Regions from separate parts of the [Bacillus] caldolyticus genome, predicted to be linked through region 2. Evidence: a T-box and tRNA genes for the amino acid it is inferred to sense, from the RefSeq annotation. Region 2 holds a T-box; the other holds one or more tRNA genes.
What was found. A T-box is a leader RNA that pairs with one kind of tRNA and senses whether it is charged. The one in region 2 lies ahead of serS (serine--tRNA ligase), so its partner is inferred to be a tRNA-Ser.

Region 1: it has a tRNA-Ser gene. The T-box ahead of serS (serine--tRNA ligase) is inferred to sense a tRNA for this amino acid. The anticodon was not compared.

The regions. Positions count from the first base shown of each region.
Region 1 covers NZ_CP025074.1:1,434,609-1,449,345, forward strand. The annotation lists gene CWI35_RS07500 (ATP-binding protein) at 1-1,050, shown strand, start outside; gene CWI35_RS07505 (response regulator) at 1,114-1,794, shown strand; gene CWI35_RS18555 (type 1 periplasmic-binding domain-containing protein) at 1,740-2,258, opposite strand; gene CWI35_RS18825 (LacI family DNA-binding transcriptional regulator) at 2,219-2,494, opposite strand; gene CWI35_RS07515 (hypothetical protein) at 2,730-3,440, shown strand; gene yhbH (sporulation protein YhbH) at 3,517-4,674, opposite strand; gene CWI35_RS07525 (PrkA family serine protein kinase) at 4,983-6,878, opposite strand; gene trmL (tRNA (uridine(34)/cytosine(34)/5-carboxymethylaminomethyluridine(34)-2'-O)-methyltransferase TrmL) at 7,204-7,677, opposite strand; gene CWI35_RS07535 (amidase domain-containing protein) at 7,698-8,561, opposite strand; gene queG (tRNA epoxyqueuosine(34) reductase QueG) at 8,623-9,765, opposite strand; gene CWI35_RS07545 (B3/B4 domain-containing protein) at 9,818-10,483, shown strand; tRNA gene CWI35_RS07550 (tRNA-Glu) at 10,784-10,855, opposite strand; tRNA gene CWI35_RS07555 (tRNA-Ser) at 10,860-10,952, opposite strand; tRNA gene CWI35_RS07560 (tRNA-Asn) at 10,960-11,034, opposite strand; tRNA gene CWI35_RS07565 (tRNA-Ile) at 11,244-11,317, opposite strand; tRNA gene CWI35_RS07570 (tRNA-Gly) at 11,324-11,394, opposite strand; tRNA gene CWI35_RS07575 (tRNA-His) at 11,715-11,787, opposite strand; tRNA gene CWI35_RS07580 (tRNA-Thr) at 11,795-11,870, opposite strand; tRNA gene CWI35_RS07585 (tRNA-Ser) at 12,227-12,317, opposite strand; tRNA gene CWI35_RS07590 (tRNA-Ile) at 12,337-12,413, opposite strand; tRNA gene CWI35_RS07595 (tRNA-Met) at 12,419-12,495, opposite strand; tRNA gene CWI35_RS07600 (tRNA-Ala) at 12,513-12,585, opposite strand; tRNA gene CWI35_RS07605 (tRNA-Pro) at 12,594-12,667, opposite strand; tRNA gene CWI35_RS07610 (tRNA-Arg) at 12,674-12,747, opposite strand; tRNA gene CWI35_RS07615 (tRNA-Leu) at 12,753-12,838, opposite strand; tRNA gene CWI35_RS07620 (tRNA-Gly) at 12,844-12,918, opposite strand; tRNA gene CWI35_RS07625 (tRNA-Lys) at 12,926-12,998, opposite strand; tRNA gene CWI35_RS07630 (tRNA-Thr) at 13,182-13,254, opposite strand; tRNA gene CWI35_RS07635 (tRNA-Phe) at 13,785-13,860, opposite strand; tRNA gene CWI35_RS07640 (tRNA-Asp) at 14,035-14,110, opposite strand; tRNA gene CWI35_RS07645 (tRNA-Met) at 14,116-14,192, opposite strand; tRNA gene CWI35_RS07650 (tRNA-Val) at 14,374-14,449, opposite strand; rRNA gene rrf (5S ribosomal RNA) at 14,458-14,574, opposite strand; rRNA gene CWI35_RS07660 (23S ribosomal RNA) at 14,686-14,737, opposite strand, start outside.
Region 2 covers NZ_CP025074.1:1,997,246-2,011,982, forward strand. The annotation lists gene dnaX (DNA polymerase III subunit gamma/tau) at 1-1,556, opposite strand, end outside; RNA gene ffs (signal recognition particle sRNA large type) at 1,674-1,938, opposite strand; gene tadA (tRNA adenosine(34) deaminase TadA) at 1,977-2,474, opposite strand; gene CWI35_RS10475 (glycoside hydrolase family 18 protein) at 2,560-3,846, shown strand; gene serS (serine--tRNA ligase) at 4,068-5,342, opposite strand; T-box leader at 5,397-5,617, opposite strand; gene pdxT (pyridoxal 5'-phosphate synthase glutaminase subunit PdxT) at 5,627-6,217, opposite strand; gene pdxS (pyridoxal 5'-phosphate synthase lyase subunit PdxS) at 6,242-7,126, opposite strand; gene CWI35_RS10495 (serine hydrolase) at 7,257-8,615, opposite strand; gene guaB (IMP dehydrogenase) at 8,720-10,186, opposite strand; gene CWI35_RS10505 (YaaC family protein) at 10,312-11,289, shown strand; rRNA gene rrf (5S ribosomal RNA) at 11,334-11,450, opposite strand; rRNA gene CWI35_RS10515 (23S ribosomal RNA) at 11,808-14,737, opposite strand.

The DNA of each region.
Region 1 (14,737 bases), 560 kb from region 2:
GTCGTTTTGTCGCTCGTTGTCGGTGGAATTGGCGCATGGCTGCTCGCCTCCCATATCAAGCGGCAAATGTTTGAGCTGGAACCGCATGAGATCGCCAAGCTGCTGATCGAACGGACGGAAGCGTTTAACGCCATGCATGAAGGCGTCATCGCCATTGACAGCGATGAAAAAATTACCATCTTCAACGACCGGGCAAAACAAATGCTCGGCGTCAAAGGGGATGTCATCGGCCGATCGATCCGTTCCATCATTCCGGACACACACCTTCCGGAAATCTTGGAAGTAAACAAGCCGATTTACAATAAGGAGTTGCAGATCGGCAATTTAACGATTTGGAGCAACCGCATCCCGATCAAAGTCAACGGAAAAACGGTCGGCGCCATCGCCATTTTCCAAGACCGGACGGAAGTGAAACGGCTGGCCGAAGAATTGACGGGCGTAAAGGCGTTTGTCCACGCCTTGCGCGTGCAAAATCATGAATACATGAACAAGCTTCATACGATCGCCGGCCTTATTCAGCTCGGCCATATTGAAAAAGCGCTCGAGTACGTGTTCCAAGTTACAGAGGAACAAGCAGAACTGACGCAGTTTTTAAGCCGCAACATCAAGGACGAAAGCATTTCTGGATTGCTCTTAAGCAAAATCCGCCGCGGCAAGGAGCTCGGCATCCGCGTGACAATCGACCGGCACAGCCGGCTGCACCGCTTTCCGCCGCATCTCGATCACCATGATTTTGTTGTTCTCCTTGGCAATTTAATTGAAAACGCCTTCGATGCCTTTCGCGGCGTAACCGACCGGGAAAAAGAAATTTACGTCAGCCTTGAACAAAATGAAGAAATTTGTTCCCTCTCGGTCGAAGACAACGGCCAAGGCATTGCTCGCGAGCATATTGACCGCATTTTTGATGAAGGCTTTTCAACCAAAGGGGAAAACGGACGCGGCATCGGCTTGTATTTGGTGAAGCAAATTGTGGAAAAGGGAAACGGGCGCATCGATGTGCAGTCGGAGGAAGGGAAAGGAACGGTGTTTACTGTTACCTTTGATATGTGACTACCCATTCATGTAGCGGCGGCCGCGAAAGACACTCCCGTCGAGACGAAGGAGGAAAAGGCTATGTATCGCGTGTTGTTGATCGAGGATGACCCGATGGTGCAAGAAGTGAACCGGCAAATGATTGAACAAGTGGACGGCTTCACCGTCATCGGCCTCGCTCGAAACGGTGAAGAAGGACTCCACCTCATTCACGAGCTCCGTCCGGATTTAGCGATGATTGATATTTACATGCCGCAGCTGGACGGCCTTGAAACATTAAAACAAATCCGCGCCCGCGGCCATGAAGTTGATATCATCGCCATTACCGCGGCGAGCGACATTGAAACGGTGCGCCGCGTCCTGCAAAACGGCGCCTTCGATTACATTGTGAAACCGTTTAAATTTGAACGGCTCAAACAGGCGTTGGAAAATTATCGGACGTTCCGCCGGTCGCTTGCGGAAAAGGAATCGCTCACCCAGGTGGAACTCGATGCCCTAAGGCGGGCGACTGAACAACCGGCCGGACCGTCCTCCGAGCTTCCGAAAGGACTGAATGAGGTAACATTGGAAAAAGTGATCGCCTATTTGCGCCAACACCGCTTCCCCGTTTCCGCCGAGGAAGTGGCCGAAGGAGTCGGCATCGCCCGCGTCACCGCCCGCCGCTATTTGGAGTACCTTGAGAAAACGGGAAAAGTCGTGCTCGATGTTCAATACGGCGGCGTCGGACGCCCAGTGAATCGGTACCATCTGAAAGCAACATAACACGATGCCGTTTCGAGCGGCTTCAAGCTGGTTGTCAGAGACGGAAAGCCAGGCCCTATTATGCCGTATCCCGCACCAGCAACCGGGCAGGCAGCTCTTCCTGCTTTCGCGTCACATTGCCTGTCTCCAGCCAATGATGAATCAGGCGAAACGCTTTCCCTCCCAGCTGAAAATGTGGCAAAGCGACGGTGTAAACAGCAAGAAAATCGTGCTCTCTGACATGTTCGCATAAAAACGATGGGACCGTCTTCCTGATAAGCGGCAAACGCCTCCCAGCCCACTTCGCGGGAGCACACGATCAGCCCATCCATTTGCCTCATCCGCAGCCGCTCTAACGCCTCGAGTTCCCTCTCCACGTCATAATTCGTCTGAACCAAAAGCAGTTGGTAGCCATAACGGAGCGCCTCTTTGGGTATACCTCCCATTATCGCAGAAAAATAAGGATGATGAATGTACGGAAGCATAACGCCGACAATCGCTGCCCTTCCTTTCGCCAAATGGACGGCCTGAATATTTTTCGTGTAATTGAGCTTCTCCACTGCTTCCCAACCGTCTTCCGCTTTTCCTCGCTCACATACGGATATCCGTTCAACACCCTTGATACAGCAGCCACCGATACGCCTGCCTCTTTCGCCAAGTCACGGATATTGGCCATATTCACACACTCCCTAAAAAAGACTTGCCTTGAAACGCGTTTCATACATTATTGTGGATCCTGCCATCTAGTATACATGAGGAGGGGGACAACATGCTTTACGGATTTGCTTCACGCGTTCTGCTCGTCGCCGCTGTTTGGGGCGGGGCGCATATCGCCTTGCACGTCAAACAACGTGCAAAAACAAACAAGCAGAAAAAATAGGGAAACCATTCTGTTTGTTTCCACCGTTTCAATTGGTATAATGGGGAGTATATGGAGAACATAAGGAGGAATGAACATGACTCGATACTGGAAACTGTTGTTCTCTCTCGCTGTCGCCTCCGCCTTGCTGGTTGGCTGCGGAATGAAAGCGCAGGAGTCAGCAACAAAAGCAGCGAAAGAACAACAGCCAGCCGCCTCAAGAGAAACGTCCGCCAATGTGCAGCCGCCAAACGAAAAGCAAGCTTCTTCCGGCCAATCGGATGCGGCGGCGAGTAGACAAGCAGCCGCAAAGGAAGAAACCTCCGGGCAGCCGCCCGCTGACGAAGAGCAACCTGCCTCTTCGCAGCCAACGACTTCTTTGTCCTATCGGACAGGAAACCAAACCATCACCGAAACAGCGACGCTGCAAACGAGCGACAATCAACATTTTTCCCTCTATGTTTTGGAAGGGTGGACGCTTGACGCCGAAGAACCGAGTGCCGATGTCCTGCTTCATGGCGACGCATTCGCCCGCATCCGCTTGCTTTCTCCGGGTGAAACAAACTATGAACAACTAGCGAAAGAACATGCCCAAGCAGTCGACGCCAACGCCGCCCGCCAACAAACGGACGGGTTGCCTAAGCCGTTCACTGATGCGGTTTGGTACACCGCCCAAACAGACGGCGTCACGGTTCATGTCATCGCCAGCGCCCAACCGACGCCGATGCTATTGACCGTACACGCTCCAAGCAGCGAAGACGTGCTTGGCGCCGTGCTCGCCATGGTTGCTACATTACAAAAGCAATAACGTATCCAACGGGGAAGGAAACCGCTCTTCCCCGCTTCCAAAAAAAAAGAAATCCCCCTTCCAGCCAACAAGAGGATCAAACAAGCTGCTTGCTCTCTTCTTTGCGGAAAAATGTTTTCATCGCGTGGAACACATCCGATTTTTGCTTCAAAATATAGTAGCGGAACTTTTCATCCTTAATATTGCGATACGCCGACATGAGCGTGGAATGGCGATTGTACTGGTTGACTTCCCCATACCCAAACATGTTCGATACTTTCATCAGCTCCTGAACAAGCTTCACGCAGCGGGCATTGTCCGATGTCAGGTTGTCGCCGTCCGAGAAGTGGAACGGATAAATGTTGTAGCGCGACGGTGGATATTTTGTCTCAATGAGTTCAAGCGCCTTGCGGTAGGCTGATGAGCAAATCGTTCCACCGCTTTCCCCTTTCGTGAAAAACTCCTCCTCACTGACGACTTTTGCTTCCGTATGATGGGCGATAAAGGCGATGTCCACCGTTTCGTATTTCGTGCGCAAAAAGCGGGTCATCCAGAAGAAAAAGCTGCGTGCCATATATTTTTCCCACATGCCCATCGATCCGCTTGTGTCCATCATCGCCAAGACGACCGCCTTCGATTCTGGTTTGACGACTTCGTTCCACGTTTTAAACTTCAAATCTTCACGGTAAATCGGATAAAAGCCTGGTTTGCCGTTCATGGCATTGCGCTTGAAGGCAGCGAGCATCGTCCGCTTCTTATCGATATTCCCCATCAGCCCGGTGCGGCGGATGTCGTTAAATTCGATATGTTGGGTTACATTTTGATCCAGCTCTTTTCGTTGCAAGTTGGGCAGCTCCAATTGGCTAAAGAACGCTTCCTCAATCTCCATCAGCGACACTTCAGCTTCGTAATAATCTTGGCCCGGCAAATCGCCAGCACCTTGGCCTTTTCCTGGCCCCTGCCCCTCCCCGCTTCCGTCTCGGGCCACCACATCACCGACTTGGCTGTCTCCATTTCCTTGGCCGACGTGTTTGTTTTTCTCATAATTGTAGCGGATTTTGTATTCATCGAGCGAGCGGATCGGAATTTTAATCACATCGCGCCCGTTGGACATGATAATGCTTTCTTCCGTAATTAAGTCGGGCAAATTGTTTTTGATCGCTTCCTTCACTTTTTCTTGATGGCGCTTTTGATCATCATATCCTTTGCGGTGGAGGGACCAGTCTTCCTTCGATACAACAAAATTCCCCTTCATGTTTTCCCCTCCTTTGAAAAAATCATTTTCACACTTTTCGCTTTCCCGCATATACTTATGTTGGCGTCATCAAAACGGGCCATCACTATGCCAAGTTGGTTTATTTTATCGTATGCAAAAATTCAAAATAATTGACCAATGAATGAGGAAAATAGAAAAGTAGACAAGCCCGATTATCAGCTTCGCGCCCTCTTGTTCTCTTCCTTTTAGCGAAGCTCGCTGCGTCGTCTTTGCTCGACCCTCCCTGTGCAACTCGGTCAGACAGAGGAGGAGGATAAAAAAAGCATGCCTCAGCGCTTGAGGCATGCCTAGCGGTTCAACAAGCTGCCGACATAGCGGAGCAATTCGTTGGCTGACGTGGAGTTGTACCCGTATTCATCAATGAGGCGGGCGACGACTTCGTTAATTTTTTTCAACTGCTGCTCATCCGGTGTTTTCGTCGACGTTGTAATTTTCACAATATCTTTTAGATCAGCGAACAGTTTTTTCTGGATTGCCTCGCGCAGCCGTTCATGCGAGTTGTAATCAAATCGCTGCCCTTTGCGCGCATAGGCGGAAATGCGGATTAAAATTTCTTCACGAAACGCTTTTTTCGCATTTTCGGAAATGCCGATTTGTTCCTCGATCGAGCGCATCAGCTTTTCATCCGGATTCATTTCCTCGCCAGTGAGCGGATCGCGCAGTTTCGTCTTGTTGCAGTACGCCTCGACGTTGTCCAAATAGTTATCCATCAACGTTTTCGCCGACTCTTCATACGAATAGACGAACGCCTTTTGCACTTCTTGTTTGGCGATTTCGTCATATTCTTTACGCACAAGCGAAATGAAGTTCAAGTACCGCTCGCGGTCTTCCTTCGTGATCGACGGATGCTGATCCAACCCTTCTTTCAACGAACGAAGCACGTCAAGCGCATTGATCGACGGCACTCCTTTGCGAATGATGCAGGCAGAAATGCGGTTGATGACATAGCGTGGGTCGATGCCGCTCATCCCCTCGTCCGGATGCTCCTTTTTCAGCTCCTCCACATCGACCTCGCTGAATCCTTCGATCATTTCGCCATCATACAAGCGCATTTTCTTCAATAAATCCACATCCGGCCGCTTCGATTCTTTCAACCGCGTCAAAATCGTAAACATGGCCGCAATCCGCAACGTATGTGGAGCGATATGCACGTCGGCGACATCGCTTTCGCGGATCATTTTTTCGTAAATGCGCTCTTCTTCCGAGACGCGCAAGTTGTATGGAATCGGCATGACGATGATGCGCGAATGGAGCGCCTCGTTCTTTTTGTTGGCGATGAACGACCGATATTCCGTTTCGTTCGTATGAGCGATAATCAATTCGTCGGCGCTGATTAAAGCAAACCGCCCAGCCTTGAAATTGCCTTCTTGCGTCAGCGACAGCAAATGCCAAAGAAATTTTTCATCGCACTTTAACATCTCTTGAAATTCCATAATCCCGCGGTTGGCTTTGTTCAGCTCGCCGTCAAACCGGTACGCGCGCGGGTCGGACTCGGAGCCGTATTCCGCGATCGTTGAAAAATCGATGCTTCCCGTTAAATCGGCGATGTCTTGCGATTTTGGATCAGACGGACTGAACGTCCCGATGCCGACGCGGCGGTTTTCCGAGAAGAAAATGCGCTCCACTAGCACGTCTTCAATGCGTCCGCCGTACTCTTTCTCAAGCCGCATCATATTGAGCGGCGACAGCTCGCCTTCGATGCGAATGCCGTATTCGCGGTAAAAATCGTCGCGCAAATGGTGAGGAATGAGGTGAAGCGGATCTTCATGCATCGGGCACCCTTTAATGGCATACACCGCGCCGCGCTCTGTTTTTGAATACTCTTCAAGCCCACGCTTTAGCAAAGTCACAAGCGTCGACTTCCCGCCGCCAACTGGCCCCATCAGCAGCAAAATCCGTTTCCGCACATCAAGCCGCTTCGCCGCCGGGTGGAAATATTCCTCAACGAGCCGCTCAAGCGCCTCCTCAAGCCCGAACAGGTGCTGGCTGAAAAACTTATATCGTTTCCGCCCATTCACCTCTTCGACCCCAGCATCTTTGATCATATTATAAACACGCGAATGAGCCGACTGGGCCACCCACGGCTTTTCTTTTAAAATCTTTAAATACTCAGCAAACGTTCCTTCCCATTTCAACTTTTCTTCTTCTTCCCGATACCGGGCGATTTTTTGCAAAATATCCATAAAGGACCTCCTCACCCTTGGATGTCTAACAGCAAGATTATTACAATTTATGCGAGGATGTCCCGTATCATTCGCCGCAAAAAAAAATTTTGTCTCCTAACAACCAACTGCGGTCATTCACATGCTTGGCCATATTCGCTATAATAAAAGGGGAAACGCCTGCCACTTTCATTATGAAGGAGGAACAAACGATGCGCACTTTGCTTGTGCTAGGGGTTATCATTGCGTTTTTGACGGCCATTTTCACCGCTGGCTATGAAGACAAACCAGGCGTCAGACAATAAGACCAAAAAAACGACCTCCAGAGCGAAGGTCGTTTTTTTGTTTATGACAACCCATAAAACCGTTGTTGGCGCAACGCTTCGTACACTAAAATGGCCGCCGTGTTCGACAAGTTTAACGAGCGCACTTTGTCATTCATCGGGATGCGAAGGCAACGGTCCATATTGGCCTCAAGCAGCTCCTTCGGCAGTCCGGTCGTTTCACGGCCGAACACAAAGAAAATATGTTTTTCTGTATCGCTGAAATCAAACGAATCATAATACCGGCGCCCGAATTTCGTAATGAAATAAAACTCCCCTTCCGGAAAGCGGGCGAATAGTTCGTCAAGCGAGTCATAATACGAAATATTGACATACGGCCAATAATCAAGCCCGGCGCGCTTTAACATTTTATCATCCGTAGAAAAACCGAGCGGGCGGATCAAATGGAGCGACGTATCGGTTGCTGCGCACGTACGAGCGATGTTTCCAGTATTGGCTGGAATTTCTGGCTGGTATAGCACTACATGAAGCGGCATTTCCTTCACCTCAGCAACGTTTATTTGCGATCGATGATGTGAAAAAACTTATAGCGAATGTTCGGCGTATAGGCGCTTGAATCTTCATACGACCAATAGCGCATTCGGCTGTTTGTCGTATGGGCGTTCACAAGCGGCATCCCGTTCTGATCTTTCGCCACCACAATCGTTGAGTGGTCGAAGCGTCCGTCCCCTTGAAAATCATAACAGATGACATCACCTGCCATCAATTGCTCCGGCTCCGCCACTTCCACCGCCTGCAAGCCGATGCGCGACCCGCTCAAATACCAACGAAAAGCATGGGCCACAGCCCAGCTGTAACTCCAACTTCCGTGTTGACACCACCATCCCCTCGCCCGGTTCGGATAGCCCGTCATCGGCGCCCCGCCTGCATACAAGCATTGAGAGACAAAATTCGTGCAATCCACCGGAAACGACGGAAACACCGGGTTATGCCGATTCCACCACGTTTCCGCATACCGCACCGCCCGGGCGCGGTCATACTGGTAAGAAAGACGCTCCCCCGTCCATTGCTCTCGTTCGACGCGCGGCGCCTCCATATCCCCCCCCAACCGGTTGATCGGTTCATCAGTTACAAGCTCACCGCGAACAAAACAGGCGCATCGCTCCTCAACCTGTTCTTCTATATATAGTGAACCCCTTTGCTTAATTAAAAATTGATGGTGGGCAATATACATAACTTTCGCTTCCCGCTCGATGGTCTGCCTGCCGACAATTTGTCCCCGGATCGTGCAACGGACGATCTCCGCACCGCGCTTTTGGCAAAGCCGTTGCTTTCTTGCCGCCTCTTCGCTTCGGATATTGCTTTCCGACACAAACGAGCGGGCTCGCTCATCCAACCACGCGCGCAACTGTTTTTTCATGCTGCTTTCCACCACTTTCGTTTTTGTTACTACCTTATGTGGGGAAGCTGCGTTTTTTTCCCTATTCCTTTGCCTCAGCCAACAGTTTCAGTCCTTTTTCAATCTCAGCGATCACATCGGCATCCGCCTCCGTTTGCCGCGCGGCCTCCAAGTAAGGCTTAGCGCTTGGATCCCCGATTTTCCCGAGCGCCCACGCCGCCGTCCCGCGGATGACGGGACGGCTATCCTCTTTCAACAAACGCAGTAAGTGCGGCACCGCGGTTTGGTCTTTGTAATGGGCGAGCGCCAGAATGGCATTGCGCTGAATCGGCTTTTTCCCACGCCATGAACCCGCCATGGCCCCAAATGTTTCTTTAAATTCACGGTTGCTCATCTGAAGCAGCGGGATGAGCTTCGGCTTTACCGCTTCCGGATCCGGCTCGAATTCTGGATGCAAATGAAAGTCTTTCCCCTTATTTTCCGGGCAGACTTGCTGGCATGTATCGCAGCCGTACAGCCGGTTCCCGATTTTCTCCCGAAACTCGTCGGCTAAAAAGCCTTTCGTTTGCGTTAAAAAGGAAAGGCACCGCTGTGCGTTCAGTTGCCCCCCTTGCACAAGCGCCCCGGTCGGGCAGGCATCAATGCATTTCGTGCACGTGCCGCATCGGTTTTCAACCGGTTCATCAGGGGGAAATGGAATATTCGTAATCATTTCTCCCAAATACACATACGATCCAAACTCCGGTGTAATAATAGAGCAGTTCTTGCCGCTCCAACCGATCCCTGCTCGTTCCGCCACCGCCCGATCAGCGAGCTCTCCGGTATCCACCATCGAGCGAACGCGGGCATGGGGCACTTTGGCCAGCAAAAACTCCTCGAGCTGCTGCAAACGTTCCCGCAACACATCGTGGTAGTCCTTTCCCCATGAAGCGCGGCAAAAAACGCCGCGCCGTTCCGTCTTTGTCCCCCGCGGCGCATTTTTCATTTTAGACGGATAGGCAAGAGCAATGGCAATAATCGATTTTGCTTCCGGAAGAAGCAATGAAGGATTCGTCCGTTTCTCAATATCTGGTTCCTCAAAACCGGACTGATAGCCGAGCTCCTGCTGGCGGCGCAGCCGTTCCTTTAATTCAACAAACGGATCAGCGCTCGCAAATCCGATTTTATCAATGCCGATTGACCGACTGTACTCAATGACTTCCTGCTTTAATGCCATAACATCCATCGTTTTCCCTCCTTTCGTCATATATGGTAAAATGAAATCCGAGGTGATCAAGATGAAATGCGTGATATCAGAACAACTAAAGCAACGCCTTCCTTCTGGTAAATTCGGCGTCATCCGCTATCATCATATCGAGGTCAGCGATTCACCGCAAATGTTAAGGGGGAGGCTTGAGCTGTTTCAAGAATCTCTTTACATCGAGCTGCAGGAAAAGTCGATTGCCGACATCCCTGAGATGGTCGAATGGCGCCGTACTTTCAAACAAATCGGAACGGACCCAAGCCGCTATCGACCGTCAAGTGAAAGCCTGTACCGACGCATCCAGAAAAAAAGCTTCATTCCGCCTATCCATTCAGCGGCGGACATAAACAACTTTTTTTCACTCTATTATAAAATTCCGCTCGGCATCTATGATCTAGACCGCATCAACGGGACAGTGACGCTCACGATCGGCACGGAACAAGATGAATACATCGCGTTAAACGGCCGCACAGTCAACTTTGCCAACAAACTCGTCAGCAAAGATGAACGAGGGCCGTTTGGCAGTCCGATCGTCGATTCGGAGCGGACCGCCGTGACGAGAGAAACGAAAAACGCTTTGCAAATCGTTTACTTTCTCCCATCAACGCCAGAAGAAACCGCCAAGCGCCAGCTTCAAGCCATCCAAACGATGTTTGTGCAAATTCATGGCGGCGAAGCCGACGCCCAATTGTTCATTTGATCTTCCCCCCACTTTCCTGCTGTTGGAAACGGGGGACTCCCTCCCTACTTGAACTCTCTCCCACCTACGCTCACGCGTGGAAGTGGGGGTCTTCTCGGTTTAGGGTGATAAAGAAAAAAACGCAATGCCTCGTTCTTTAACGAAACGAAACACTGCGTTGTCCCCAACAATCATAACGTAATTTTAAAGCTAACGAGAGATATTATAACAGACTTCCACACGCATCGCAAGAAAAAAACGCAAAAATCGACAAAAGAAATTGTACAAAAGGGCACCAGAATCTCTGGTGCCAGCAACCAGTGACCCGTACGGGATTCGAACCCGTGTTACCGCCGTGAAAGGGCGGTGTCTTAACCACTTGACCAACGGGCCATTATGGCGGAGAAGGCGGGATTTGAACCCGCGCGCCGCAAAACTGCGACCTAACGGTTTAGCAAACCGTCCCCTTCAGCCACTTGGGTACTTCTCCAAAGAAATGGCTCCGCAAGTAGGATTCGAACCTACGACCTACCGGTTAACAGCCGGTTGCTCTACCGCTGAGCTATTGCGGAATGATGAATAACTATATGTTATGCACATCTTCCAAATGTGCTCGTTGCCTCTTCCTCTGCCAGCTAATTCAAGGAAGCGAGATGCGTCGAGGCAACTCGCAGCGAATTCGAAGATGTGAAGCTCGTCGCTCCGATTTTGCTGTGGAACGATGGGGCATTGTTCGCCCATTATTATAGCGAATGACCCAAAAATATTCAATGGAAAATAATGGGCCTAAGTGGACTTGAACCACCGACCTCACGCTTATCAGGCGTGCGCTCTGACCAGCTGAGCTATAGGCCCATAAAAAGCGGGTGATGGGAATCGAACCCACGACATCAGCTTGGAAGGCTGAGGTTTTACCACTAAACTACACCCGCATATCATTTAGTTGAACATCCGCCACGCTGCTTCCATGCCCCTTCCTCTACCAGCTGATTCACAGAAGCCAGATGCGTCGGGGCAACTCGAAGCAGATTCGATGATGCAGATGCTCGTGGCTGAGGTTTTACCACTAAACTACACCCGCATATCATTTAGTTGAACATCCGCCACGCTGCTTCCATGCCCCTTCCTCTACCAGCTGATTCACAGAAGCCAGATGCGTCGGGGCAACTCGAAGCAGATTCGATGATGCAGATGCTCGTGGCTGAGGTTTTACCACTAAACTACACCCGCAAATATAGAATATAATGAAAAGGGCGACTAGTGGGAATCGAACCCACGCATGCCAGAGCCACAATCTGGTGCGTTAACCACTTCGCCATAGTCGCCTCGTTCTGGTGCCGGCTGCAGGACTTGAACCCGCAACCTACTGATTACAAGTCAGTTGCTCTACCAATTGAGCTAAGCCGGCATATTTAAAATTAGCTAGTGACTCATGTTGTCTGCCTGGTTGTGCCTCTTCCTCTGCAAGCTGATTCGAGGAAGCTGAGTGCGTCGAGGCAACTCGCAGCCAATTCGATGATGCCGATGCTCGTCTCTACCAATTGAGCTAAGCCGGCATATTTAAAATTAGCTAGTGACTCATGTTGTCTGCCTAGTTGTGCCTCTTCCTCTCCCAGCTAATTCGAGGAAGTCAAATGCTCGGTGTCCCTTCCTCTGCAAGCTTATTCAAAGAAGTGGGATGCGTCGGGACAACTCGCAGCAGATTCGACGATGCGAATGCTCGTCTCTACCAATTGAGCTAAGCCGGCACGATTTTAAAGTGCATGGCGGAGGAGGAGGGATTCGAACCCCCGCGCGCCTTGCGGCGCCTCTCGGTTTTCAAGACCGACCCCTTCAACCACTTGGGTACTCCTCCAAAAAAGCAACAATAATAATGGTGGACCTTGTAGGACTCGAACCTACGACCGGACGGTTATGAGCCGTCTGCTCTAACCAGCTGAGCTAAAGGTCCGATAATGGTGGCGGTGGAGGGGATCGAACCCCCGACCTCACGGGTATGAACCGTACGCTCTAGCCAGCTGAGCTACACCGCCAAATTTAAGTCAAAAGGTGGAGCCTATCGGGATCGAACCGATGACCTCCTGCTTGCAAAGCAGGCGCTCTCCCAGCTGAGCTAAGGCCCCATGATAAATCGGGAAGACAGGATTTGAACCTGCGACCTCACGGACCCGAACCGTGTGCTCTACCAAGCTGAGCTACTTCCCGACAAAACGCGCTCGAGAGGATTCGAACCCCTAACCTTCTGATCCGTAGTCAGATGCTCTATCCAATTGAGCTACGAGCGCACAAGTGCCGAGGGCCGGACTCGAACCGGCACGGTAGTTACCTACCCCAGGATTTTAAGTCCTGTGCGTCTGCCAATTCCGCCACCCCGGCGGAAGTGGAGCGGAAGACGGGGCTCGAACCCGCGACCCCCACCTTGGCAAGGTGGTGTTCTACCGCTGAACTACTTCCGCAAGACGATGAGCCATGGAGGACTCGAACCTCCGACCCTCTGATTAAAAGTCAGATGCTCTACCTACTGAGCTAATGGCTCATGGTTAGGATAACACTCTACAGCTTCGTTTCACTCTACCTGCCTCTTCCTCTCCCAGCCGATTCAAAGATGCCAAGTGCGTCGAGGCAACTCGAAGCAAACTCGAAGATGCAGCGCTCGTTACTGAGCTAATGGCTCGCGGTTGCCGCCTTAATGGCTTAAGGGGTTATTAAGGAATAAGAATGCCGGCTGCAGGACTTGAACCCGCAACCTACTGATTACAAGTCAGTTGCTCTACCAATTGAGCTAAGCCGGCACATTTAAAATTAGTTAGTGACTCATGTTGTCTGCCTAGTTGTGCCTCTTCCTCTGCAAGCTGATTCGAGGAAGCTGAGTGCGTCGAGGCAACTCGCAGCCAATTCGATGATGCCGATGCTCGTCTCTACCAATTGAGCTAAGCCGGCACATTTAAAATTAGCTAGTGACTCATGTTGTCTGCCTAGTTGTGCCTCTTCCTCTGCAAGCTGATTCGAGGAAGCTGAGTGCGTCGAGGCAACTCGCAGCCAATTCGATGATGCCGATGCTCGTCTCTACCAATTGAGCTAAGCCGGCACATTTAAAATTAGCTAGTGACTCATGTTGTCTGCCTAGTTGTGCCTCTTCCTCTGCAAGCTGATTCGAGGAAGCTGAGTGCGTCGAGGCAACTCGCAACAGACTCGACGATGCGAATGTTCGTCGCTACCCATTGAACTAAGCCGGGGTGGTTTGAACATCTGACATGTCTGTGAACTACTCCCACTTAGCTTTGCATGAAGCGGGAACCTTCTTTCGGAACTATGATAAAAATGGTGGCTCGGGACGGAATCGAACCGCCGACACAAGGATTTTCAGTCCTTTGCTCTACCGACTGAGCTACCGAGCCATATATTATTTTTTAACTCGCTCGTTGAATTGCTCTGTGCCTCTTCCTCTACAAGCTGATTCAAAGACGCTCGATGCGTCGAGGCAACTCGAAGCGAATTCGATGAAGCGGATGCTCGTCTCTACCGAATGAGCTGCTGAGCCGTATTTTTCATCTTTCACAATTTTGAAAGAATGGCGGTCCCGACGGGACTCGAACCCGCGATCTCCTGCGTGACAGGCAGGCATGTTAACCACTACACTACGGGACCAATTTTGGTTGCGGGGGCAGGATTTGAACCTGCGACCTTCGGGTTATGAGCCCGACGAGCTACCGGACTGCTCCACCCCGCGATGATGAGAAAGTAAGTTGATTTTCACAATGCTTTTAGTGTTGTTGTTCGTTGCCTCTTCCTCTACAAGCTGATTCAAAGACGCTCGATGCGTCGAGGCAACTCGAAGCGAATTCGATGAAGCAAAGGCTCGTTGCTCCACCCCGCGATGATGAGAAAGTAAGTCAGCTTTTATATTAAGATGGTGGAGGATGACGGGATCGAACCGCCGACCCCTTGCTTGTAAGGCAAGTGCTCTCCCAGCTGAGCTAATCCTCCACGAAATTGCCTAGCAGCGACCTACTCTTGCAGGGGCGCTGGCCCCAACTACCATCGGCGCTGGAGGGCTTAACTTCCGTGTTCGGGATGGGAACGGGTGTTTCCCCTCCGCCATAGCCACTAGGCAACAATGGACAAGTCTTATTATAAGGAAAGTTGACCTGTTGTCAAGACTTTTTCATTCCCTCAAAACTAGATAACCGTGCTCAGGAAGAAGCCGCTCGCCTGCGCTTTTCTTGGTTAAGCCCTCGATCGATTAGTATCCGTCAGCTCCACGTGTCGCCACGC
Region 2 (14,737 bases):
TCTCCCTCCGGAATGGCTACCATTTCAAAGCGGCGGTTTGTCAGCTCAAACAAAATCGCTTCGACGTTTTCTTTGACCGAACTTGTGGGATCGGTCGCCATTTTGCAGTGGATTTCGTATTTGAATTTTAATACAAACGCTGAGGCGCTCGCTGCAACCGGCTCGCTCTCTTGCAGCAAGGCAGCGTGCGACACTTTATGCTGCCGTTTCAACGTGTCGAGCACATCCGCCCAGCATCCTTTCACCAAAGCTAAATCTTCATGCGTCGCCTGTTTCAACAGCTCGTAAATGCGGCCAACCGGGGCTTTATATCCCCCCGTTTTCATCGGTTTGGACAGTTTTTTCACCGGCGCGGCGGTCGACGGAGGGGCAGCAGGCGGTTGTTCCTTCAGGCGCCGCAATTCCGCCTCCAGCGTTTCAATCCGCTTTATCAACGGTTCCAACTCGGAAGCCGACAGCGACGGGGCGGCGGCTGATGGATGGCAAAGTTTCACAAGCGCCACTTCCAACAGAAGGCGTGGGTGGTTTGTCCACTTCATCTCTTGCTGGCTTTTGTTCAGCAACTCGATGGCCTCGTATAAATTGGAAACCGGAATCATTTCCGACAGTGAAGTGAACGCTTCGTCAACGACAGCAATTTGAATCGCTCCCTCCACATAGGGAGCGGTTTTGTACAGCAATAAATCGCGATAGTACAAAATCAAGTCTTCAACCAAACGATGCGGATCTTTCCCTTGCGCCATCATCGTTTCCAACTGCTGAAGAACCGCCGCTGTATCTTTGCGGTGGATGGCTTCGATGAAGCTCGATAAGGCGGCAAATGATGCCGCCCCGGTCATCGCCAGCACGTCGTCGAGCCGAAGTTTCCCGTCGCTGAACGAAATGGCTTGATCAAGCAAGCTGAGCGCATCGCGCATCCCCCCGTCTGCAGCACGGGCGATGGCGGACAATGCCTCATCGGACGCCTCGACACCTTGGGCGCTTGCGACATACTTTAGCCGTGAAACGATCGCCGGAAGCGGGATGCGGCGAAAATCGAACCGTTGGCAGCGGGAAATGATCGTCGTCGGAATTTTGTGCGGCTCGGTCGTGGCCAAAATGAAAATGACGTGTTTCGGCGGCTCCTCCAACGTTTTCAACAGCGCGTTAAACGCACCGATCGACAGCATATGCACCTCGTCGATGATATACACTTTGTAGCGGGCCGACGTCGGCGCAAATTTCACCTTCTCACGGATATCACGAATTTCATCGACGCGGTTGTTGGAAGCAGCGTCAATTTCCAGCACATCGGGAACCGTTCCATTCGTAATGCCGAGGCAAGCTGGACACTCATTGCATGGCTCCGCCGCTGGCGCCTGTTCACAGTTGACCGCCTTGGCGAAAATTTTCGCTGCGCTCGTTTTTCCTGTACCGCGCGGGCCGGAAAATAAGTAAGCGTGCGATATTTTATGTTGAAGCAGGGCGCTTTGCAACGTCTTGGTCACGTGTTCTTGGCCGACCATGTCCGCAAAGCGCTGCGGCCGAAACACGCGATATAACGCTTGGTATGCCACGGAAAACGGCCCTCCTCTTTCTCTTGTCCTATCTATTATATAACTTCCTATTGCAATTTGAAATAACAAAAAACCCACTCGCCATGAGTGGGTTTTGTTCCCTATCGCTATGTAAGGCCGTGCACCTTCTGTCGATTAGCTGCCCCGAGCGTTGCTCAAGCAGTTAGCTCAGCCCAGGCGTCCCCGCGGCACATGGGAGCATCCGCTTACTGCTGCTTCCTTCCGGACCTGACAGGGTTCACGGAATCCCATTGCGCGGGACCCAGACGTCAACACCACTTGCTTGAGACAGGCCTCGCAACAGACTAACCTCGAGAAGGAATTCAGCCTCGCTAGAGCGGATTGCGAGTACAGGGCACCGCTACCTCCCCGCTTAGCACGGCACTATCAGTATAGCTCGTTAGCGGAAAAAATGCAATGTCAATCGACGGAATTTTCGTTGGCACTCCCGCCAACATTTCTCTTTTGTTCGCGCAATCGTCGAAAAAATTGGCTCAACAGCGAACCGCACTCGTCAGCAAGCACCCCGCTTACCACCTTAACCTGATGGTTAAATCGGCTTTCCTGCAATAAGTTCATCAATGTCCCAGCGCACCCTCCCTTTGGGTCAAACGCGCCAAATACAACCCGTTCGATGCGGGAAAGAACAATGGCGCCTGCGCACATGGCGCACGGCTCAAGCGTTACGTACAACGTCGCCCGCTCAAGCCGCCATGAACCGGTTGCCCGGCATGCTTCATCGATTGCCAAAATTTCTGCATGAGCGATGGCGCGTTGTTCGGTTTCCCGCAAATTATGAGCGCGGGCGATGACGCGGCCGTCTTGAACGATGACAGCGCCGATCGGCACTTCGCCGATCTGCTCCGCTTTTTTTGCTTCTTCCATTGCCAATCGCATGTAGTACTCGTCGGTGTTCATCGTATACCCCTTCACACAAACGGTCATTTCTCCTTTCTTTTCATCATAGAATATGGAGAATAAAGACGCAACTAGGAGGTCAAGTATGCAAATCCACGTAGTGCAGAGTGGACAAACGTTAAGTGGAATTGCTGAGGCATACGGGACCACGGCGGAAGACATTGTCCGGGCCAACAAGCTTCCAAACCCTGATAAACTCGTTGTCGGCCAGGCGCTCGTGATCCCGATCGTCGGTCGTTTTTACTGGGTGCAGCGCGGCGACACGTTATGGTCGATTGCACGCCGATTTTCGATTCCGATGCAGCGGCTTGCCGAAGTGAATCGCCTCTCCTTAAACGCTCCGCTTAAGGTCGGGCAGCGGCTTTATATACCGCCCGGCGCCAAGCGAAGAGCGGAGTTTAACGCCTATATTGAACCGCGCGGCGCGACTGTCAGCCCAGCGCTGGAGGCGAGCGCTCGCGAAGCCGCTCCGTATTTGACTTATTTGAGTCCTTTTTATTTTGCGATCCGACGCGACGCGACATTGCAAGAGCCGCCGCTTGACGACTTTCCGGATATTGCCCGCGCCAACCGCGTCACGCTCGTTATGGTTGTCGCCAACATTGAAAACGGGCAGTTCAGCGACGAGCTCGGCGCGCTTATGTTAACAAACGAAACGCTGCAAAATCGTCTGCTCGACAACATTGTCGCGACCGCTAGACGGTATGGCTTCCGCGACATCCATTTTGATTTTGAATATTTGCGCCCGGAAGACCGTGAGGCGTATAATGCGTTTTTGCGCAAAGCGAAACGGCGGTTTGCACGAGAAGGGTGGATGATGTCGACCGCCTTGGCGCCGAAAACGAGCGCGACCCAGCGCGGACGTTGGTACGAAGCACACGACTACCGCGCCCATGGACAAATTGTCGACTTTGTCGTGATCATGACGTATGAATGGGGCTACAGCGGCGGGCCGCCGATGCCGGTGTCCCCGATCGGTCCGGTCCGCCGCGTTCTCGAGTACGCCATCTCTGAAATACCAGCCGGAAAAATTTTGATGGGGCAAAACTTGTATGGCTACGACTGGACGCTGCCATATGTACCCGGCGGCCCGTACGCCCAGGCCATCAGCCCGCAGCAAGCCATCGCCCTCGCCGCAAAGTATAACGTTGCCATCGAATACGATACGGAGGCGCAGGCACCGCATTTTCGCTATCGCGACGAAAACGGACGCGAGCATGAAGTATGGTTTGAGGACGCCCGCTCCATTCAAGCAAAATTTAATCTCGTGAAGGAACTTGGTTTGCGCGGGGTCAGCTATTGGAAACTTGGCATTGATTTTCCACAAAACTGGCTGCTGATCGCTGATCAATTTACTGTTGTAAAAAAATAAAGGCATAAAAAACCCGCCGGTCAACGGCGGGTTTTTTTATGATGGGAAACGGCTTTCGGCGGTCAGCCGTTTCAGATGACAATCTCCTCTTATGCGCGTCAGTCCTCTTCATCATCGTCTTGGCCAAGAACAAGACTTCTTGTTCCTCATTGCCAACGTCATTCACTATAACACGGCAGTCGGGAAAAGTCAACCAACGATTTGCCTCAAGCACCTTTTTTTCAGCGAATGACGTCCCGATTCCCCATGTAAGGACGAAGCGCTTCCGGAACGATGACCGAGCCGTCTTCTTGCTGGTAGTTTTCCAAAATGGCGGCGACCGTCCGCCCAATGGCTAGCCCCGAACCGTTTAATGTATGCACGTACTCCGGTTTCGCTTTTGGATCCCGACGGAAGCGGATGTTGGCACGGCGCGCTTGAAACGCCTCAAAGTTGCTGCACGACGAAATTTCCCGGTACGTTCCGTAACTTGGCAGCCAAACTTCAATATCGTACGTTTTCGCCGCCGAGAATCCAAGGTCTCCGGTGCACAAGGCGACAACGCGGTACGGAAGCCCGAGCCGTTGCAAAATCGTCTCTGCCTGGCGCGTCAGCTTTTCCAATTCATCGTACGAGTCCTCCGGCTTTACGAACTTTACCAGCTCGACTTTATTGAACTGATGCTGACGGATCAGCCCTCTCGTGTCGCGGCCGGCCGACCCGGCTTCCGCGCGGAAGCAGGCGCTGTAGGCCGCATAGTAAATCGGCAAATCATCTGCGGCCAAAATTTCGTCGCGGTGCAGGTTCGTCACCGGCACCTCAGCGGTCGGAATGAGGAAATAATCTTCGCTGTCCAAATGGAACGCATCCTCGGCAAATTTCGGCAACTGTCCGGTTCCGATCATGCTCGCCCGGTTCACTAAATATGGCGGCAACACTTCTTCGTAACCGAATTCATCGAGATGGATGTCAAGCATAAAGTTGATGAGCGCCCGCTCAAGCCGCGCTCCTAACCCTTTATAAAAGACAAATCGGCTTCCCGCCACTTTGGCGGCTCGCTCAAAGTCGAGCAAACCGAGCCGATCGGCGATTTCCCAATGCGGCTTCGGCTCAAAGGAAAACGAACGCGGCTCTCCCCATCTCCGCACTTCCACATTGTCCTCTTCTGATTGGCCGATCGGCACTGATTCGTGCGGCACGTTTGGAATTGACAACAACAAGTCGTCGAGTTCCGCCTCAAGCTGGCGAATTTGTTCATCCATCCGTTTAATGCGGTCACCGACTTCGCGCATTTGGGCAATCAGCGGCTCGGCGTCCTTTTTCTCGCGCTTTAGGACAGCGATTTGCTGCGACACATCGTTGCGCTTGCTTTTCAGCTCTTCGACTTCCGCGATCAAGCGGCGGCGGTCTTTGTCCAATTGTTCAAAGCGGTCGATGTTCGTCAAATCCCCGCCGCGCTGCATTAGTTTTTCTTTCACTTCTTCAAACTGGGTGCGCAATATTTTCACATCCAGCATGGCTTTTACCTCCTTTTCCATTCAATATTATACATAAAAAAGCCCCCGTCCCAAAAAAGGGACGGGAGCCATCCCGCGGTGCCACCCTTATTGAAGGCTTGCTATGCCTTCCCCTTTTGCCGTTAACGGCGGCGGCCGAAAACGCCTACTGGCCCTTTGGGCGTTCAACGTTTTGCTCGAGGATGGATTCACAGGAGCTCCCTGCCGGTTCGCACCGCCCACCGGCTCTCTGATAAGGAAGGCATCCCGCTACTCGTTCCTCTCATCGCTTTCGCTTGATCACTTTACTTGAGGCTTGACGCCATTTTCGCTTCTTTGACCATGTTGAGGAAGTATTGCATCAATCGATGATCGTCGGTCAGCTCTGGGTGGAACGAGCAGCCAAGAAACTGTCCTTGTCGAGCGGCGACAATGCGGTCATTGTATGTCGCCAAGACATCGACCCCGTCCCCGGCCTCCACGATATGCGGAGCGCGGATGAAGACGCCGACAAAGCCATCGCCGACGCCTTTAATCGACAGCTCCGCCTCAAAGCTTTCCCGCTGCCGACCGAACGAGTTCCGCTCCACCGTAATGTCCATCAAACCTAAGTGCGGCTCGTCGTAACCGACGATTCGTTTCGCCAGTAAAATCAGCCCGGCGCACGTGCCGAACATCGGCTTGCCGGCAGCGGCAAATTGCTTGAGCGGCTCCATCAGCCCATAGCGGTCGATGAGCCGCCGCATCGTCGTGCTTTCGCCGCCCGGCAGCACAAGACCGTCCAACCCTTCAAGCTGCTCCGGCTTTTTCACGATGACCGCCTCGGCGCCGCACGCCTCAATGGCGCGAACATGCTCCCGCACAGCTCCTTGCAGTCCAAGTACACCTATTTTCATCGTTGCTTTGCTCCTTTATTTAGCTTACCAGCCGCGTTCTTGCATCCGGTGCTCCGGCAACAATGTCGCGATATCGATGCCGCGCATCGCGCCGCCCAATCCTTTCGACAAGTGTGCGATCAATTCATAGTCTTCGTAATGAGTCGTCGCCTCTACGATCGCGCGCGCGTATTTTTCCGGATTTTCCGATTTGAAAATGCCAGACCCAACAAAGACACCGTCCGCACCCAAGTGCATCATCAAGGCAGCGTCAGCCGGTGTCGCGACACCGCCGGCGGCAAAGTTGACGACCGGCAGGCGGCCAAGCCGCTTGATCTCGCGCAGCACCTCAACCGGAGCCCCGAGCTGTTTCGCCTCAGCGACAAGCTCATCTTCGCTCATGTTGACGACTTTGCGAATTTGCGCGTTCACTTTGCGCATATGGCGCACGGCCTCAACGATGTTGCCTGTCCCCGGCTCTCCTTTCGTCCGCAACATCGATGCCCCTTCTGCAATGCGGCGCGCCGCTTCCCCTAAATCGCGGCAACCGCACACAAATGGAACGGTAAACTGCCGTTTGTCAATATGGAACTCCTCATCAGCCGGCGTTAATACTTCGCTTTCGTCAATGTAGTCGACACCAAGCGCCTCTAAGACACGCGCCTCAACATAGTGACCGATCCGCACTTTCGCCATGACTGGGATCGAAACGGCGTTCATCACTTCTTCGATCACCGTCGGGTCGGCCATGCGCGCGACACCGCCAGCGGCGCGAATGTCCGCCGGGACGCGCTCGAGCGCCATAACCGCGACAGCCCCTGCCGCTTCAGCGATTTTCGCCTGTTCTGCGTTCACGACGTCCATGATGACGCCGCCTTTTTGCATTTCCGCCATGCCGCGTTTGACGCGGTCCGTACCTGTCAATGCCAACGTTGATTCCCCCTATTCCTAATCCTTATGCTTTGCGAGGCATGCAAAAGGACGATTCCACTGTTTTATTTTACCTCAATTTTTACAAAAATCACAATGGAAAAAAGCTCCCCATCAAGGGGAGTCGATTTTACAGCCAGCCTTTCACTGTTTTGGCGACGCTTGTCCATAAATCAACAAACAGTCCGCCGACCGCGCGCATCGAAAGAACAAACCAATTGGCTTTTTCGACTTCAGCTGTTGTGACAAGCGGCACACGGATGTTTTTTTGCATGTCTGGGCTTAAGAAGGCAAGGGAGTCGTCCCCTTTATATTCGAGCGTCATATATCCAACCGTTTCCCCTTTTTTCAAAGGGGCGACTAGCTTTCCTTCTTTTGTCATTTTTTTCTTGTCCAACACATATACAGGTTTGTATTGTTTTTCCTCGCCGTTTTTCACAAGCAGATCCAGATTCTTTCCTGTCGCGACACGAACCTCTTTTTCTTTCCCTTTCACGACCGGAAGTGTTTCTTTTCCTTTCAGCTGGTACCCTTTTGGATAAAGCGTCTCGAGGGAGTATTGGTTGAATCCGTAGTTAAATAGTTTTTCTGTCTCTTTAAAGCGCGCCTCTTTTGTTGTTTTCCCACTCGCATCTTTCGCGTTCATGACAACCGAAATCAAGCGGACGCCGTTTCGTTTCGCCGTCCCGGTGAAACAGTTGCCGGCAAATTCCGTATAGCCGGTTTTCAACCCGTCTACACCTTCGTATCCGTACACAAGCCCAGGCAGCATCCAATTCCAGTTGTCCATTTTGATTTCATCTTTTGTTCCTTCCCGGAATACTTTATGAGGAATGCTCGCTGTTTTCAGCACTTCGGGATGATCTTTCAGCAACCGGTAGGCAAGCATCGCCATCGCACGTGCGGACATGACGTTTTCCTCATTTGTGCTTGTCCCTTCCGGATGGAATCCTTTTAAATCCTTATTGCTCAACCCTGTGGCATTGACAAACTTATAATCTTTCAGCCCAAGCTCTTTCGCTTTGTCGTTCATCATTTTCACAAAATTTTTCTCCGATCCAGCGATGATCTCAGCAATCGCGACCGTTGCCCCGTTCGCCGAATAAATGGCCATTGCCTCGTACAGCTCACGCACCGTATACTTGCCATCTTTTCGCAACGGGACATTGGACAGCGCCCGGTCTTGCGACAGCCGGTACACGTAATCGCTTGGCGTGTACATTTGATCCCATTTGACGCGCTTCGCCTTAATGGCGTCAAGAAGCAAATACTCGGTCATCATTTTCGTCATGCTGGCAATCCCAAGCACCGTATCGATATTTTTTTCATACAAAATTCTTCCCGTTTGTGCATCCACTAAAATCGCAGCGTCCGCCCGGATGTCAAGCGGGGCGCTTTCCGCCTTCACCGTCTGTTGAAACGGACCAAACGTTAAACAAAGGCAAATCGACAGCAACCAAAACAACCAGTTTTGTTTTCTCCTCCTCACAATGACACCCTCCTCACACAACCGTTATTGTAACATACCGTCGGCCAAAAAAATAGACGGAGGACATGTCTCCGTCAAAGTTGAGCCGATCGGCGCAACTCCGATCAAAAAGCAGAGTAGTTCGGCGCTTCTTTCGTAATTTGCACGTCATGCGGATGGCTTTCACGAAGCCCCGCGCTCGTCATGCGGATAAACTGCGTTTTTTCGCGCAGCTCTTCCAAATTGCGGGTTCCACAATAGCCCATGCCGGCGCGCAACCCACCGACAAGCTGATAAATCGTGTCGGCAAGCGGCCCTTTGTATGGAACGCGTCCCTCGATGCCTTCCGGGACAAACTTTTTCGCATCTTCTTGAAAATAGCGGTCTTTGCTGCCGCGCTCCATGGCTGCGACCGATCCCATGCCCCGGTACACCTTAAAGCGGCGGCCTTGGTAAATTTCCGTCTCACCCGGGCTTTCGGAAACACCAGCAAGCAAGCTGCCGAGCATAACCGCATGCGCCCCAGCCGCGATCGCCTTCACAATGTCGCCGGAATATTTGATCCCGCCGTCAGCGATGACCGGGACGCCATGTTTGCGCGCCTCAGTCGCACAGTCGTAGATCGCCGTAATTTGCGGCACACCAACCCCGGCGACAACCCGGGTCGTGCAGATGGACCCCGGACCGATTCCGACTTTAATAATGTTCGCCCCAGCCTCAATCAAGTCGCGCGTCCCTTCAGCTGTCGCGACATTGCCGGCGATGATGTTCAAGTCCGGGTATTGGCGTCGGATGTTGGCCACCGTCTCTAGGACGCCTTTCGAATGGCCGTGCGCCGTGTCAACGACAATGACATCAACCCCTGCCTCAACAAGCTTTTTGACGCGAATCATCGTGTCCGCCGTCACCCCGACGGCCGCCCCGACAATCAGCCTCCCTTTCGCATCTTTTGCCGAATTCGGGAACTCAATGACCTTTTCAATATCCTTGATCGTAATTAATCCCTTCAGCACACCGTTTTCATCAACAAGAGGCAGTTTTTCGACCTTGTGTCGCTGCAAAATTTTCTCTGCTTCCTCCAACGTTGTCCCCACCGGAGCAGTGATCAAGTTTTCCTTCGTCATTACCTCGGAAATTTTAATCGAATAGTCTTGAATGAAACGCAAGTCACGGTTCGTAATAATGCCGACCAATTTTTGCTCCTCGGGGTTGTTGACGATCGGCACCCCCGAGATCCGATATTTACTCATTAAGTGTTCTGCATCATACACTTGATGATCCGGCGTTAGGAAAAACGGGTCCGTAATGACGCCTCGTTCCGACCGTTTCACCTTGTCGACCTGCTCGGCCTGCTGTTCGATCGACATATTTTTGTGAATGATGCCAAGGCCTCCCTGACGCGCCATCGCAATTGCCATCTCCGCTTCGGTGACCGTATCCATCCCAGCGCTGAGAATCGGGATGTTCAACTGCAGCGTATCGCTCAACTTCGTGGTTACATCAACATCGCGCGGCAATACGTCCGACTTCGCTGGGATGAGAAGAACGTCATCAAACGTCAATCCTTCCTTGGCGAATTTCGCTTCCCACATGTTTTCTCCCCCTTGTCCGGAAATATTATTAGTAGCTTAACAACTGGTTAAACTACTGTCAAGGAATCAAGAAAATGTCCAACTTTTCAGTTATTTCAAGACAATTCTATGTAAGGGGGGTAAAAATGTTCGGAAATCACGGTCAACTGTTTCGCCTTTCTGTTTTCCGCTCGGCCGATACTGCGCAGCAATTTTTGCGGCAATGCTATCAACAGCTGCAGCGGGATGACGCCGTCCAACGCAGTTATGCAAACTGTTACCCATTTTTATATTATCTGGAACACGGGCAAAACTTTTACGCCGCTGCCCAGCAGGCGCCGCTGTCCATCAAGCCAGTTCTCTTGTTTTACGGCATGGTGCAGCTCTTAAAAGCATGCCTGCTCACTGTCGACCCCGACTACCCGGAATCAACATCGGTCTTGGCCCATGGTGTATCAGCAAGAAAACGAAAAAAACAGGGCTACGAATTTTTAGATGATGAAGTGAAAATACAAAAAAACGGTTTATTCGCACATTTTTCTGAAAAAATGTTTCATGTGAAACAAGAAGCTGGGGAAAAATTTCGCATGGGCACGCTGTTGCAACGAATTAGCGAGTTGCATGAAACGTTTTTTCTTCTAAGCGGGCGAAAAAAACCGTTATCCTTGCCTGTTGTACATACTGCTTCGCCGCCGATGCTCGCCATCCCAAAAGTGATTTTGGACCACTACCATATGTCGTTGTCCCGCTTTGTCCAATATCTCTGTGAAGAAGGACAAGGAAAGCGGCTTTCGTTCGCCAAAGAAGAAGGAGAATTTCTGTATTTTCATATAGAATCGCCGCTGTCGCCGGCCGGAGAAGGTCCGTTTTTATTCCATCTTGACGGTACACTCCGAATTCCAGTCAAGAAAGAGAAAACATTCTCGCTTCCAGAAATACACGCCCATTACTTGTTGCTGTATAACTTGAGCATGATTTCGCGCTATGAGACGGAATGGTGGAGCGAGCTTCTCCATTCTTACCCAAGCAAGGCATACACTTTTATTCTTGAGTTTCTCTCCGTGTCGGCGGAAAAAGTGCCGTTGCTGCTTCATGAATACTTAATGCGGAAATTTTTGGGTTGAATCAAATCAAAAATCCCCTGCTGTATATACAGCAGGGGATTTTCGCCTAGCAACGACCTACTCTTGCAGGGGCGCTGGCCCCAACTACCATCGGCGCTGGAGGGCTTAACTTCCGTGTTCGGGATGGGAACGGGTGTTTCCCCTCCGCCATAGCCACTAGGCAATGATGATCATCTTGGACAGTAATTATTATATCCATCCTGTTGGATTTGTCAACAGGATGTTCATTCCCTCAAAACTAGATAACCGTTGGAAGAAGCCACTCGCCTGCGCTTTTCGCATTGTCCAGCTCCGGCTCGCCGCCGCTCGGGGTCAAATAACCTTCGCCTTCGGGATCGGAAATCCCTGCAGGCGAAGAACATTTGCCCGTCGCGGCGACCCGCTCGCCTGCGCTTTTCGCTGTCTAGTTCCGGCCGCCATCGGCTCGCGACGCTTCGGTCCTGCTGCGGCGGCGACAGCCTCCTCGCAGGCCCTCCAGCGCACCTCGCCGATAAGCGGGCGGCCTCCACTTTTCTTGCTAGGTTAAGCCCTCGATCGATTAGTATCCGTCAGCTCCACGTGTCACCACGCTTCCACCTCGGACCTATCGACCTCGTCATCTTCGAGGGATCTTACCCGCTTTGCGCGGTGGGAAATCTCATCTTGAGGGGGGCTTCACGCTTAGATGCTTTCAGCGCTTATCCCGTCCGCACATAGCTACCCAGCGGTGCCCCTGGCGGGACAACTGGTACACCAGCGGTGCGTCCATCCCGGTCCTCTCGTACTAAGGACAGCTCCTCTCAAATTTCCTCCGCCCGCGACGGATAGGGACCGAACTGTCTCACGACGTTCTGAACCCAGCTCGCGTACCGCTTTAATGGGCGAACAGCCCAACCCTTGGGACCGACTACAGCCCCAGGATGCGATGAGCCGACATCGAGGTGCCAAACCTCCCCGTCGATGTGGACTCTTGGGGGAGATCAGCCTGTTATCCCCGGGGTAGCTTTTATCCGTTGAGCGATGGCCCTTCCATGCGGAACCACCGGATCACTAAGCCCGACTTTCGTCCCTGCTCGACCTGTCCGTCTCGCAGTCAAGCTCCCTTGTGCCTTTGCACTCTCCGAATGATTTCCAACCATTCTGAGGGAACCTTTGGGCGCCTCCGTTACCTTTTGGGAGGCGACCGCCCCAGTCAAACTGCCCACCTGACACTGTCTCCCACCCCGCTAAGGGGTGCGGGTTAGAATTTCAATACCGCCAGGGTGGTATCCCACCGACGCCTCCACCGAAGCTGGCGCTCCGGCTTCCCAGGCTCCCACCTATCCTGTACAAGCGATACCAAAATTCCATATCAGGCTGCAGTAAAGCTCCACGGGGTCTTTCCGTCCTGTCGCGGGTAACCTGCATCTTCACAGGTAGTATAATTTCACCGGGTCTCTCGTTGAGACAGCGCCCAAGTCGTTACACCTTTCGTGCGGGTCGGAACTTACCCGACAAGGAATTTCGCTACCTTAGGACCGTTATAGTTACGGCCGCCGTTTACTGGGGCTTCGGTTCGCACCTTCGCTTCCGCTAAGCGCTCCCCTTAACCTTCCAGCACCGGGCAGGTGTCAGCCCCTATACGTCGCCTTTCGGCTTCGCAGAGACCTGTGTTTTTGATAAACAGTCGCTTGGGCCTTTTCACTGCGGCTCTTCAGGGCTCTTCACCCCAAAGAGCACCCCTTCTCCCGAAGTTACGGGGTCATTTTGCCGAGTTCCTTAACGAGAGTTCTCCCGCGCGCCTTAGGATTCTCTCCTCGCCTACCTGTGTCGGTTTGCGGTACGGGCACCTCTTCCCTCGCTAGAGGCTTTTCTTGGCAGTGTGAAATCGGGGACTTCCGGATTACTCCGTCGCCGTCACCGCTTGGCCTTATGATCCGCGGATTTGCCTGCGGATCAGCCTCACGGCTTGGACAGGCTCTTCCAGCCGCCTGCTCGCCCTATCCTCCTGCGTCCCCCCATCGCTCAAACGGGAAGAAGGTGGTACAGGAATCTCAACCTGTTGTCCATCACCTACGCCTTTCGGCCTCGGCTTAGGTCCCGACTAACCCTGAGCGGACGAACCTTCCTCAGGAACCCTTAGGCTTTCGGCGCAGAGGATTCTCACCTCTGTTTTCGCTACTCATACCGGCATTCTCACTTCTAAGCGCTCCACCAGTCCTTCCGGTCTGGCTTCTCTGCCCTTAGAACGCTCCCCTACCGATGACCAACGGTCATCCCGCAGCTTCGGCGGCACGTTTAGCCCCGGTACATTTTCGGCGCAGAGTCACTCGACCAGTGAGCTATTACGCACTCTTTAAATGGTGGCTGCTTCTAAGCCAACATCCTGGTTGTCTCGGCAACTCCACATCCTTTTCCACTGAACGTGCACTTCGGGGCCTTAGCTGGCGGTCTGGGCTGTTCCCCTCTCGACCACGGATCTTATCACTCGCAGTCTGACTCCCGGGCATAAGTCGTTGGCATTCGGAGTTTGACTGGGTTCGGTAACCCGTTTGGGGCCCCTAGCCCAATCAGTGCTCTACCTCCAACACTCTCAAACCCGAGGCTAGCCCTAAAGCTATTTCGGGGAGAACCAGCTATCTCCAAGTTCGATTGGCATTTCACCCCTACCCACACCTCATCCCCGCACTTTTCAACGTGCGTGGGTTCGGGCCTCCAGCCGGTGTTACCCGGCCTTCACCCTGGACATGGGTAGATCACCTGGTTTCGGGTCGACGACGACGTACTCACACGCCCTGTTCAGACTCGCTTTCGCTGCGGCTCCGCCTCTTCGGCTTAACCTCGCACGCCATCGTCACTCGCCGGTTCATTCTACAAAAGGCACGCCATCACCCATCAACGGGCTCTGACTACTTGTAGGCACACGGTTTCAGGTTCTCTTTCACTCCCCTCCCGGGGTGCTTTTCACCTTTCCCTCACGGTACTGGTGCACTATCGGTCACTAGGGAGTATTTAGCCTTGGGAGATGGTCCTCCCTGCTTCCGACGGGATTCCTCGTGTCCCGCCGTACTCAGGATCCGCTCGGGAGGGAACGAAGTTTCGACTACAGGGCTCTCACCTTCTCTGGCCGGCCGTTCCAGACCGGTTCGTCTACCCCGTCCCTTTCTCACTCCCATCGTGAGCGGTCCTACAACCCCAAGAGGACATGCCTCTTGGTTTGGGCTGTTCCCGTTTCGCTCGCCGCTACTCAGGGAATCGCGGTTGCTTTCTTCTCCTCCGGGTACTAAGATGTTTCAGTTCCCCGGGTGTGCCCTCCATGCCCTATGGATTCAGGCATGGATACTGCCCCATTACGGACAGTGGGTTCCCCCATTCGGACATCTCCGGATCAACGCTTGCTTACAGCTCCCCGAAGCGTTTCGGCGTTTGCCCCGTCCTTCATCGGCTCCTAGTGCCAAGGCATCCACCGTGCGCCCTTTCCAGCTTAACC